DNA from 3 places in the Methylotenera sp. E1MeOHC1 genome. Region 1 is predicted to be linked to each of the others. Evidence: predicted binding sites of a transcription regulator. Region 1 holds the regulator's gene; each other region holds the start of a gene.
What was found. Region 1 encodes FliA, which starts transcription of late flagellar genes. Its sites were predicted from a motif close to CTAAAGTTNNCNNAAANNNTGCCGATANNA; they were not measured.
Positions count from the first base shown of each region.

Region 2: a site for FliA is predicted at 1,871-1,900, ahead of flgM (flagellar biosynthesis anti-sigma factor FlgM). Genes of this name have one in related genera too.
Region 3: a site for FliA is predicted at 1,888-1,917, ahead of ACSSU7_RS04770 (flagellin N-terminal helical domain-containing protein). Genes of this name have one in related genera too.

Region 1 is NZ_CP196025.1:603,306-606,585, reverse strand. Features, by position in the region: gene flhF (flagellar biosynthesis GTPase FlhF) at 1-496, shown strand, start outside; gene ACSSU7_RS02710 (MinD/ParA family ATP-binding protein) at 559-1,338, shown strand; gene ACSSU7_RS02705 (RNA polymerase sigma factor FliA) at 1,348-2,082, shown strand; gene ACSSU7_RS02700 (flagellar motor protein) at 2,064-2,813, shown strand; gene motD (flagellar motor protein MotD) at 2,852-3,280, shown strand, end outside.
Region 2 is NZ_CP196025.1:1,010,609-1,013,888, reverse strand. Features, by position in the region: gene flgC (flagellar basal body rod protein FlgC) at 1-291, opposite strand, end outside; gene flgB (flagellar basal body rod protein FlgB) at 347-754, opposite strand; gene flgA (flagellar basal body P-ring formation chaperone FlgA) at 1,000-1,797, shown strand; gene flgM (flagellar biosynthesis anti-sigma factor FlgM) at 1,957-2,295, shown strand; gene ACSSU7_RS04600 (flagella synthesis protein FlgN) at 2,303-2,776, shown strand; gene recQ (DNA helicase RecQ) at 2,878-3,280, opposite strand, start outside.
Region 3 is NZ_CP196025.1:1,039,151-1,042,430, forward strand. Features, by position in the region: gene fliD (flagellar filament capping protein FliD) at 1-407, opposite strand, end outside; gene ACSSU7_RS04765 (flagellar protein FlaG) at 554-928, opposite strand; gene ACSSU7_RS04770 (flagellin N-terminal helical domain-containing protein) at 1,001-1,798, opposite strand; gene ACSSU7_RS04775 (tetratricopeptide repeat protein) at 2,133-3,280, opposite strand, start outside.

The sequences.
Region 1 (3,280 bases):
CAAAGATGAAACAGACCTCGCACTTGCGCTCAATGAACTGAAGAACAAGCATACGATTTTGATTGACACTGTTGGTGTAAGCCAACGTGATCGCATGGTCACCGAACAAATCGCCCTGCTCTCAACTAGCAATACGCCTATTAAGAAATTACTATGTTTAAACGCCACCAACACTGGTGAAACCTTAACCGATGTTATCAGTGCTTATAAAGGAAAAGGGCTGGATGGTTGCATCATGACCAAACTTGATGAAGCCGTCACCATAGGTAATACACTTGATGTGATTATTCGTGAAAAATTAAAACTGTATTACACAGCCGATGGACAACGTGTGCCTGAAGATATCAACCTAGCGAATAAAGTAGCGCTGATTCATTTAGCATTAAACTCAAAATCGCCAGCTAACCGCCCTTTTGAATTTTTAGAAGAAGAACTGCCATTTGTCATGGGGCAAGCTAGCAGCTTGAACACTATCTCTCAATTAGCGGAGATTTAATCATGTCTAATTTCAACAGCAGTCCTACACCTAACGATCAAGCTGCCGGATTAAGGCGAATTATGGCAAAGCCAAAGCCTAGAATAGTGTCGGTGCTGTCTGCGTCATCTACCCAAGCACAACCGCGCCTTATCACCAACCTTGCCGCCTCTATGGTTGCCCAAGGCAATGAAGTGCTAGTCATGCATGCCTCAGAGCACGCATCTGAACATCATTATGAATTGGGCCAGTCCCCTACGCTACTGGATGTGATTTCTAACAAGCATACGTTGGCGCAAGCAATCAAATCCACCAGCCATGGATTCTCTAGTGTGAAACTAATGCACAAAAACTCAGGTGCAAAGGCAAGTGAAAACCATACCAACAGCCAGCTTAACCTGATGTTTAACCAATTAGCTCAGCAATATGACATGGTGCTAGTTGACACCATGCTTAACTCAGCCAATGTGCTGCCCTTACATAAACTCAATGAAAGTGAAATCATTATCCAGCTCTCACGTAAGCCAGAATCGATTACAGAGGCGTATTCATTGATTAAACAAGTTTGCAGTGAGCTTGGCAGGCGTTCTTTTGGTATCATTGTGGAAGACTCAACTGATGCGCAGGCACAAATAGTATTTGGTAATATCGCACAGGTGGCAAAACGCTTTATGCAAATTGAATTAGAGTTTTTTGGTGCAATTCCTGCTGATAGCCACATCAGCCGAGCTTCCAAGCTGGGGCGCTCCGTCATTGATGCGTTTCCGCTCGCGATAGCGTCAACCGCATTGAAACAAATTGCACAACGCTTAGATTACAAGCATGATAATATTTTTAACAATAAGCAGGCACAACTAAGCTAAAGACGATTTATGTACACAGCGCACGGGAAAAAAGATCAAAAAGACGTTTTGCTGGATCAGCACGCTATCTTAGTTAAAAAACTCGCCTATCAATTAAAAGCAAAGCTACCGCCTAGCGTAGAACTTGATGATTTAATTCAAGCGGGCATGATGGGCCTGCTCGATGCTGTTAATCGCTATGAAGACACGCATGGTGCCCAGTTTGAAACCTATGCCGCACAAAGAATCCGCGGGGCAATGCTAGATGAGCTACGTAGCTCAGACTGGTTACCGCGTAGCATCCGTAAAAACATGCGTGATGTTGAACACGCCATTAGCCAACTAGAACAGCAGCTTGGTCAGCCCCCCACTGAAAACGATGTAGCCAAAAAGCTTAACTTATCGCTAGCGGAATACCATGAGATGCTAGGTGACTGTAGCGGACACCAACTGGTCTATTACGAAGACTTTCATGAAGCCGACAGTGGTGAACACTTTTTAGACCGCTTTCAAACCGATCATGATAGTGATCCAATTAAAGGCTTACTAATTGGTGACTTCAAAGATGCACTGATTGCTGCGATTGACTCACTACCTGAGCGAGAAAAAATCCTGCTGGGTTTATATTACGAACAAGAACTAAATTTAAAAGAAATTGGTGCGGTTATGAGTGTTTCAGAGTCCCGCGTATGTCAACTACATAGCCAGGCGGTTGCTAGGCTGCGTGCCAACTTAAGAGAGAAGTCATGGACTGGGGCAGTGTAATCGGGCTAATCCTTGCTGTTGCAGGGATTATACTAGGGCAAAAACTTGAGGGTGGAAACGTTGAATCGCTGTTGCAATATGCAGCTTTCCTTATCGTGATGTTTGGTACTTTTGGTGCGGTACTTGTGCAAACCCCACCAAAAACTTTTTTGCAAGGTTTAAAAATGCTAAAACTAGTATTTAAAAAACCTGTTGATGACAAAAAAGAACTGACGAAACGCATTTTAAACTGGAGCAACTTTGCGCGTAAAGAAGGCATTTTCATGCTGGAGCCTTTCTTAAAAAGGGAAACTGATCCTTTCATCATTAAAGGTATGCGCTTGATGATTGATGGCACACCGCCAGAAAAAATTCGCGAGATATGCGCCATTGACATCTATTTCCATGAAGTTCAAATGCGTGGCGCAGCAAAAATATGGGATGCGGCCGGGGGCTATGCGCCAACTGTGGGTATTTTAGGTGCAGTTCTAGGCCTAATTCATGTGATGGAAAACCTATCCGACCCGAGCAAGCTAGGTAGCGGTATTGCTGTTGCATTCGTGGCCACGATTTATGGTGTTGGTTTTGCTAACTTGATATTTTTACCGATTGCCAACAAATTAAAAACACACATTCAAGCAGAGTTGAAAACACGTGAAATGCTGCTTAATGCATGGGTGTCTATAGCCAATGGCGACCATCCTAGAATCGTTGAAGAGCGCTTAGATAGTTACCTAGATAAACCGCACTAACCGCCCATCCATACAAAACAGCCATTTGAATATAAATCATGTCGAAACTCATTCGTAAAAGAGTAGAAGAGGATCAAGAGAACCACGAGCGGTGGCTGGTTTCTTATGCTGACTTTATCACGCTTTTGTTCGCGTTTTTCGTCGTTATGTACTCTATTTCCTCTGTAGAAATAGGCAAATACAAACAACTTACCAATTCTATTGGCACCGCTTTTAGCGGCAACGGTAGCTCTGGTGTTAACCAGACAAGTACAGAAAAAGGCCTAGGCGCACGTGGCGTTACGGAAGCTAATACATCGATTGTCAAACCACTTCCACTAAGTCATTTATATTCAGAAAAAATGCGTAGAGAGCGTGACTCTATGGCTAAAACTGGTACTGAGGTATCCAATAAATTAGCGCCGATGATTACCGAAGGCAAGATTCAAGTCATACAAACCAGCCGTGGTATCCGTATTGATATACAA
Region 2 (3,280 bases), 410 kb from region 1:
ATTGACATTTGGCATGCTGACATAGCCTTTGTCATTTGCTAACGGATGCTTAGGGTCATACAGCATTCTTGGCGCTGAATTGTCCTCAACAACTTTTGTTACTTTTACGCCGCTTACGTCAGGAGATTTGCTTGGCATTGCGCTAAAAACGACTTGTTTTGATTTATAAGGAGTGCCATTGGCGCTGGTTGCGCTATCAGCATTTGCAAGATTGCTGGCTACGGTGTTTAAGCGCTGCGCTTGTGCGCTCATCGCTGAACCAGAAATATTAAACACATTAAATAATGACATCGATTTCTCCTTAAACTTTTACCGTACCAACCATCTGTTCAGCTAGCTTCGGTACTTACTGCCCTTGTATAGCTGCGAGCATTTTTTTGAGCTGCCCGTTAATCATAATAATACTCGCTTCGTAGCGAATCGCGTTATCTGCAAATTGATTGCGCTCTACATCCATATCAACTGTGTTTCCATCAACGCTGCCTTGTATGATTGGTCTAAACATAGCGCCACCGCCAATGCTGGACGGGATGCCATCCAGATGTTTGTCGGAAGTTTTATTGGTGTTGAAAGCCTCTTTGTTTGCTACGCCTGCCATGGCACTTTTCATGGCGGCGCCAAAGTCTAAATCACGCGCTTTGTAATTTGGAGTATCTGCATTGGCAATATTTGCGGCAATTAGTTCTTGGCGCTGGCCACGCACTCTCAGCGCATTTTGATGAAAGCTTAAAGCTGCATCTAATTTATTAATCATGTTCGTTTCCCTTTTTCGCTGCTTAAGTTTATGACTTTTTCTTAATAGTACCTATTTAATTAAAAGCCTAAAGCAAAAGAAAATACTTTTATTGCCGATAACATACTTGTAAACAATTCTAATGAGTTGGCATAAGAATTGATTGAATAAGAAGAGGGGTATTTCTTGCCCTTTTCTTAGTTTTGCTAGACAACTGTGTCCGTAGAATGCATGTTGAATCTTTGTAAGCTGCATAGGAATTCAATATGCCTAATGTTAAGTGTCATTTACCGTTGCAATTCTTTGCAAATATTAGTTTGAAAGTGCGCATGAGAAATGCTTTGTTAAATTGCCTAATGGTGTTCACTGCTCTGGTGCTTGGCACCAGCCATACATTACATGCTGCTACAAATCAGGCTACATTAAATAAGCAATACCCAAAGCAAGATTTATCGCTATTGAACGCAAAAGTCGTTGAGTTTTTGCAAACGCAAACAGTCGGGTACCCTGGTAAGGTTACAGTGCAGGCTGGAGCTATTGATCCCAATTTGAAATTAGCGCAATGTCAGGATGTTCAAGTTTTTTTACCTGCGGGCAGTCGGCCTTGGGGTAAAACGAGTGTTGGTATTCGCTGTAGTACGCCTAGTGCGTGGACAATCTACGCACAGGCTACCGTCAATGTGGTGGCGCAATACTTGGTTGCGGCACTGCCGCTGGCGCAGGGTAGGGTGGTCACGGCTGAAGACTTGTTGTTTCAGACCGGAGATTTAACGCAGTTACCTGCTGGCATATTTACCGATGTAGTACAGGCGCAAGGGCGTATTGTGAATATATCCATGAGTGCTGGTACTGTACTCAGGCAAGAGATGCTAAAGGTTTCGCCGGTAGTGCAGCAAGGGCAAACTGTGATGATTACTTCCGCTGGTAAAGGTTTCCGCGTTTCTGCTGAAGGTAAAGCAATGGCTAAGGCAAATGAAGGTCAGGTTGTGCAGGTTAAAGTTGCTAGCGGGCAAGTGGTTAGCGGCATTGCGCGCCAAGGTGGTCAAGTTGAGGTTGTGTTTTAATCGGCCGAAATTAGCGATGGCGAGATGCTTGTTTTTAATTATGCATAAACATTGTTTTATTTTAGGTAAAAGGCTAAAGTTCGCTTAAACTATGCCGATATTTGCATTAAGGATGCGTGTATATGCATTTAAGCAAGTTAGCAAAAAGGATGAAATGCCATGAAAATCAATGAGACAATTAAAAACGCTGCTGGGCTAGGTCTTGATAAAGCCAGTATCGAAAAAGCGAATGCTGCAAAGGTTGAGACCGATGCTAAGCAAAAGGCCGGAAAGTCACCATCAGGTGAGAGTGCTTCAGGTAACGTAACGTTATCACCGCTATCAGCTAAATTACAAACTTTAGAAACTAAAGTAAAAGCAAGTAATGTGTACGATGCTGAAAAAGTGGATGCAATTAAATCAGCAATTGCTGGCGGTCAGTTTTCTGTTAATTCAGAAAAGGTGGCTGAAGGCCTGATTGAAACTGTAAAAGATTTACTCACAAGCCGGTTCGCTTAACGCTATTATGGTTAATACATCTTCCAGCCAGCCAGTTACCTTTACGCAAGATACTCAGCTGGTGGCCGAATTAATCGCTCTGCTAGAGCTTGAGCAATCGCATTTAGTAAAAGCGGATGTGGCTGCAATTGAAGCTATTCTGGAAGAAAAATCATTATTGTTGCAGCGCTTAAACCTTGCGGCAAAAGCCCGCTACCAGCAATTGCAAGCGCATGGTTTCCAATCTAATGAGTCTGGCATGACTGCTTGGGTAGAGAAGCAAGCCAAAAAAGATATCAAGACTGCTTGGATTAACTTCCAAAAATCTCTTGCGCAAGCTAAAGAGCTTAATCGGCTAAATGGTGTGTTGATTAGCAAGCACTTTAATCGTAACCAAGAGCTACTGAATCATCTGCAGGGCAATAATGATGCAAATTCAGTTTATGGCCCAGATGGTCAAGCTAAATCCAAAGGACCATCGCGTTCTGGTTTGATAGTCTAGTTTTACGTCTAACCCGCTCACGTTTTGTAACTTCAGTGTTACTTAAAATCACCTGCTAATTTGTTTGATTAATTGATGATTATCAATTAACCGTAGTTTTTCTAGCCCTCTAATACCTCTAAAAATGCATCACCGTAGCGTGTAAGTTTGGCTTGGCCAATACCGCTAATCTTGCCCATTTCTATCAGACTTTCTGGTCGATGATTTAAAATCTCAAGCAGTGTACTGTCGTGAAAAATCAGGTATGGCGGTACGCCTTGCTCTTTTGCCAGTTCGGTACGTTTGGCCTTGAGCGCGTGCCACAGCGGGTCATCTGCAACGCCTGCATAGGCTTCTTTCGCACGAGCGCCACGCTCAACTTTACTCACGCGTTTAGGTGCTTCCTGATCTTGCCGTAGCCATATCATCACTTCACTGCGTAGCACTGGGCGAGCGGCCTCGGTCAGGCGTAGTCCGCCAAATGCATCCATGTCAGTTTCCAAGTAGCCACTGGCAACTAACTGC
Region 3 (3,280 bases), 440 kb from region 1:
GCTACTTCTGGCGTAAACGTACCGAACGAAATAGTGAGGCTACCGGTACCAACTACATCAGAAACGCTGGAAAAACCACCAACACTTAATTTTTGGGATTTAGCTAACTGGCTAACGCTAATATCATAACTACCCACTGTAGCACTACCACTTGAAGTGGCGGTTAACACGCTAGTGTTGCTTGATGTTACGCTCTGCGCATTAAATTTAGATAAGCTTGAAAGTGCATTAACGGAAGTTTGAAACGTAGACAACGCACTTTTGAGCGTACCGTATGCTGAGATTTGTGATTGATATGCCGTTTTTTGTGTAGCCACTTTAGTTAAAGGGGCTTTTTCAACACTCATCAAGTTACTCACAATGGTGTTAACGTCAAGGACAGAGCCTATTCCTGAAGTTGTAGCCATAATGATTCTCCTCGTTAAAATTACTCGTTAAATGCTTGTCACTCTTTACACATCAACAATACAACTACATTTAATCTAACAAGCATAGTTTATAAACAACAATTCATTTACCTAATAAAGCATCAAAATAAGCTTCTTATTACAAATTAGGCTTGTTCTCTCACTACTAGACCTTGCAATCTACCTAAAGTTTTAGAAAATGCTAACACTTCTTCATTAGGTATTTGCCTTAATACTTTATCGGTTGCAGTATCAACAACTTGAACAATCACACGATCTGACTCTTCATCCATCGTAAACTGAACTGTTTGCAACGCTGGTGCAACAAGCTCATTCAGTTTATTTACTGCATTTGATAAGGCCGTTTTATCAATCTCTGCGGATCGCCTAGTTTCCGGTTTGACACTTTCTACCGCTTTAGCACTTGTCGGGCCTGAAATGGCATTTTGGCCCCCGGCAATATTTTGCGCGGCGGCCTGATTTTTTACTGCACCATAACCATCTATTGGTGAATTAAACATGATTTCATCCTCCTAAAAATCCCACAGGATGATCGGTCCTGTGGGTGATAAGGGCTTTTACGCTACTAAAACTTAACCTCTTAACAGTGACAACACGTTGTTAGGTAGTGAGTTTGCTTGCGCTAACATCGCTGTACCTGCTTGTTGCAAGATTTGACCACGTGTCAAGTTAGCTGTTTCTGCCGCAAAGTCAGCATCCATGATGCGTGATTTAGCTGAAGATTGGTTCTCTACTGAAATTTGTAGGTTGCTTACTACAGATTCAAAGCGGTTTTGAATCGCACCCAGTGTTGCACGGCTAGTATTTGCAGCAGTTAGCGCAGCATCAATCGCGGTAATCGCAGTAGATGCAGAAGCCACTGATGAAACGTTACCTGTGATGGTAGCTGCAGATACAGAGGCAGTAGTGATGGTGTCACCAGCGTCAGCACCAACTTGGAAAGTTTGAGCAGCACCGAATACTGAAGTACCGTTGAATTTTGTAGCTGTTGAAAGACGTGAAACCTCAGCTGACAACTGTGTAAACTCAGCATCTAAGTTTGCACGGTCTGTACTTGTGTTAGTACCGTTGATTGATTGAACAGCTAGTTCACGCATACGTTGCAATGCGTCAGTTTGTTTTGACAAACCACCCTCAGCAACTTGTGCAAAAGAGATCGCGTCATTCGCGTTACGGATCGCTACTTGTTGACCACGTACTTGTGAGTCCATACGTGTAGCAATTGCCAAGCCAGCAGCATCATCTTTAGAGCTGTTGATACGCAAGCCTGATGACAAACGTTGTAATGATGTGTTTAATGAGCTTTGTGAAGCTGATAAGTTACGTTGTGTGTTTAATGACGCAAGGTTTGTATTGATAACTGAAGCCATGTTAATTCTCCTAATATTTAGTTAATTACAACTACATCTTATTGCCGTTAGCTTTGCAGATTCAGTTCAATTTGCGCTGCTGTTATTTCTGTTATCGGACAGTTTTTTAGAAAGTTTAGGGGCAGATTTAAATATTTTTTAAATTCTGAATTTCCTTATTTACACTTTCTTTATCAGCTGTTGAATAAGCAATCCTGATGTTTAGGATATCGGTTCAATTAAAAAAATCTTTAATGTGGATTTAACAAGAATATAGATAACTGCGGTAGAGAAGATACATTAGATACATTTAACATATTGATTTTAAATGTTAAATAAATAAAATCAACTTTAATCAATCTGGCACTTTGAATGAGATGGCAGGTTGATTATTGCACCATCTAGCCCACATAAAGCGTAGTGCCAGCGTTAAATTATCGCTAATAAGCTTGGGCTTATTCAGTGCAGAATCATTAAATTTTTTGCGTAAAGCAACGCGCACTTCAGATAAATATTGCAAATGCTCTGACAAGTAAACACCTTTACTAATGAAGTCTTCATGCGACTTCACCACAAACTCAGGTAAATCTAAATGCAGCATCACAGCCATTGCGCCGCGACTCATGAGGCTTTGCCCCTCTATACATATAGTTGGCACTCCCATCCACGCCGCATGACAAGTCGTAGTCACCCCATTGGATGGAAAGGTGTCTAAGCAAACATCCACGAGTTCATGCAATGTTAGATAATTCTCCATGGTACTGCGATGATAAATAACCAGCCTATCCACACCAATTGCATGGCTGGAAAGTTGATTAATCACGCCGTCATAACTACCATCTTTAGGCATTGCGCCTAATAAGAGCTTTGAATTTGGCACTGCGTTTAATAACTTTGCCCATAACTCAATAACGCTTGGTGTGATTTTCTCCACGCGATTAAAACACCCAAAAGTAATAAATTCATTATTAAGTGCTGGTAAAGCAGACACTGCTGGGGACAATGCGGATGGAGTAAACGGTGCATTAGCGGGTAATTGAACAATCTTTTCCGTAAACTGCTGATCAAACATGCTTGGCGGAAGAAGGTGTGCATCCGCCAAATAGTAATCCATCGCCGTTAAACCCGTGGTGGCAAGATAGCCAAGCCAGCTAATTTGGATGGGAGCAGGTTTCATGGCAAAGCTAATCAGCCTATTGCCTGCGGTGTGTCCATCCAAATCCACGAGAATATCAATTTGATCTGCCCTAATCTTTTCAGCAAGCGCTGTATCGGTTAGTTCATCAACTTTAATCCAATATTTGAATTTAGGCTTAAGTCGCTGCGTTACCTCGTCTTCTATCGCATTGTTTGCATAAGCATGCAATGTAATATCTGCCTCCTGTGACAGATGCTGGAGCACAGGCTCAAAAAAATTCGCTAATGAGTGCTCTCTGAAATCAGCAGATACAAACCCTACATTCAAGCATTTAGTCACACTAGATTGATGAGAGTGTTTGGGCC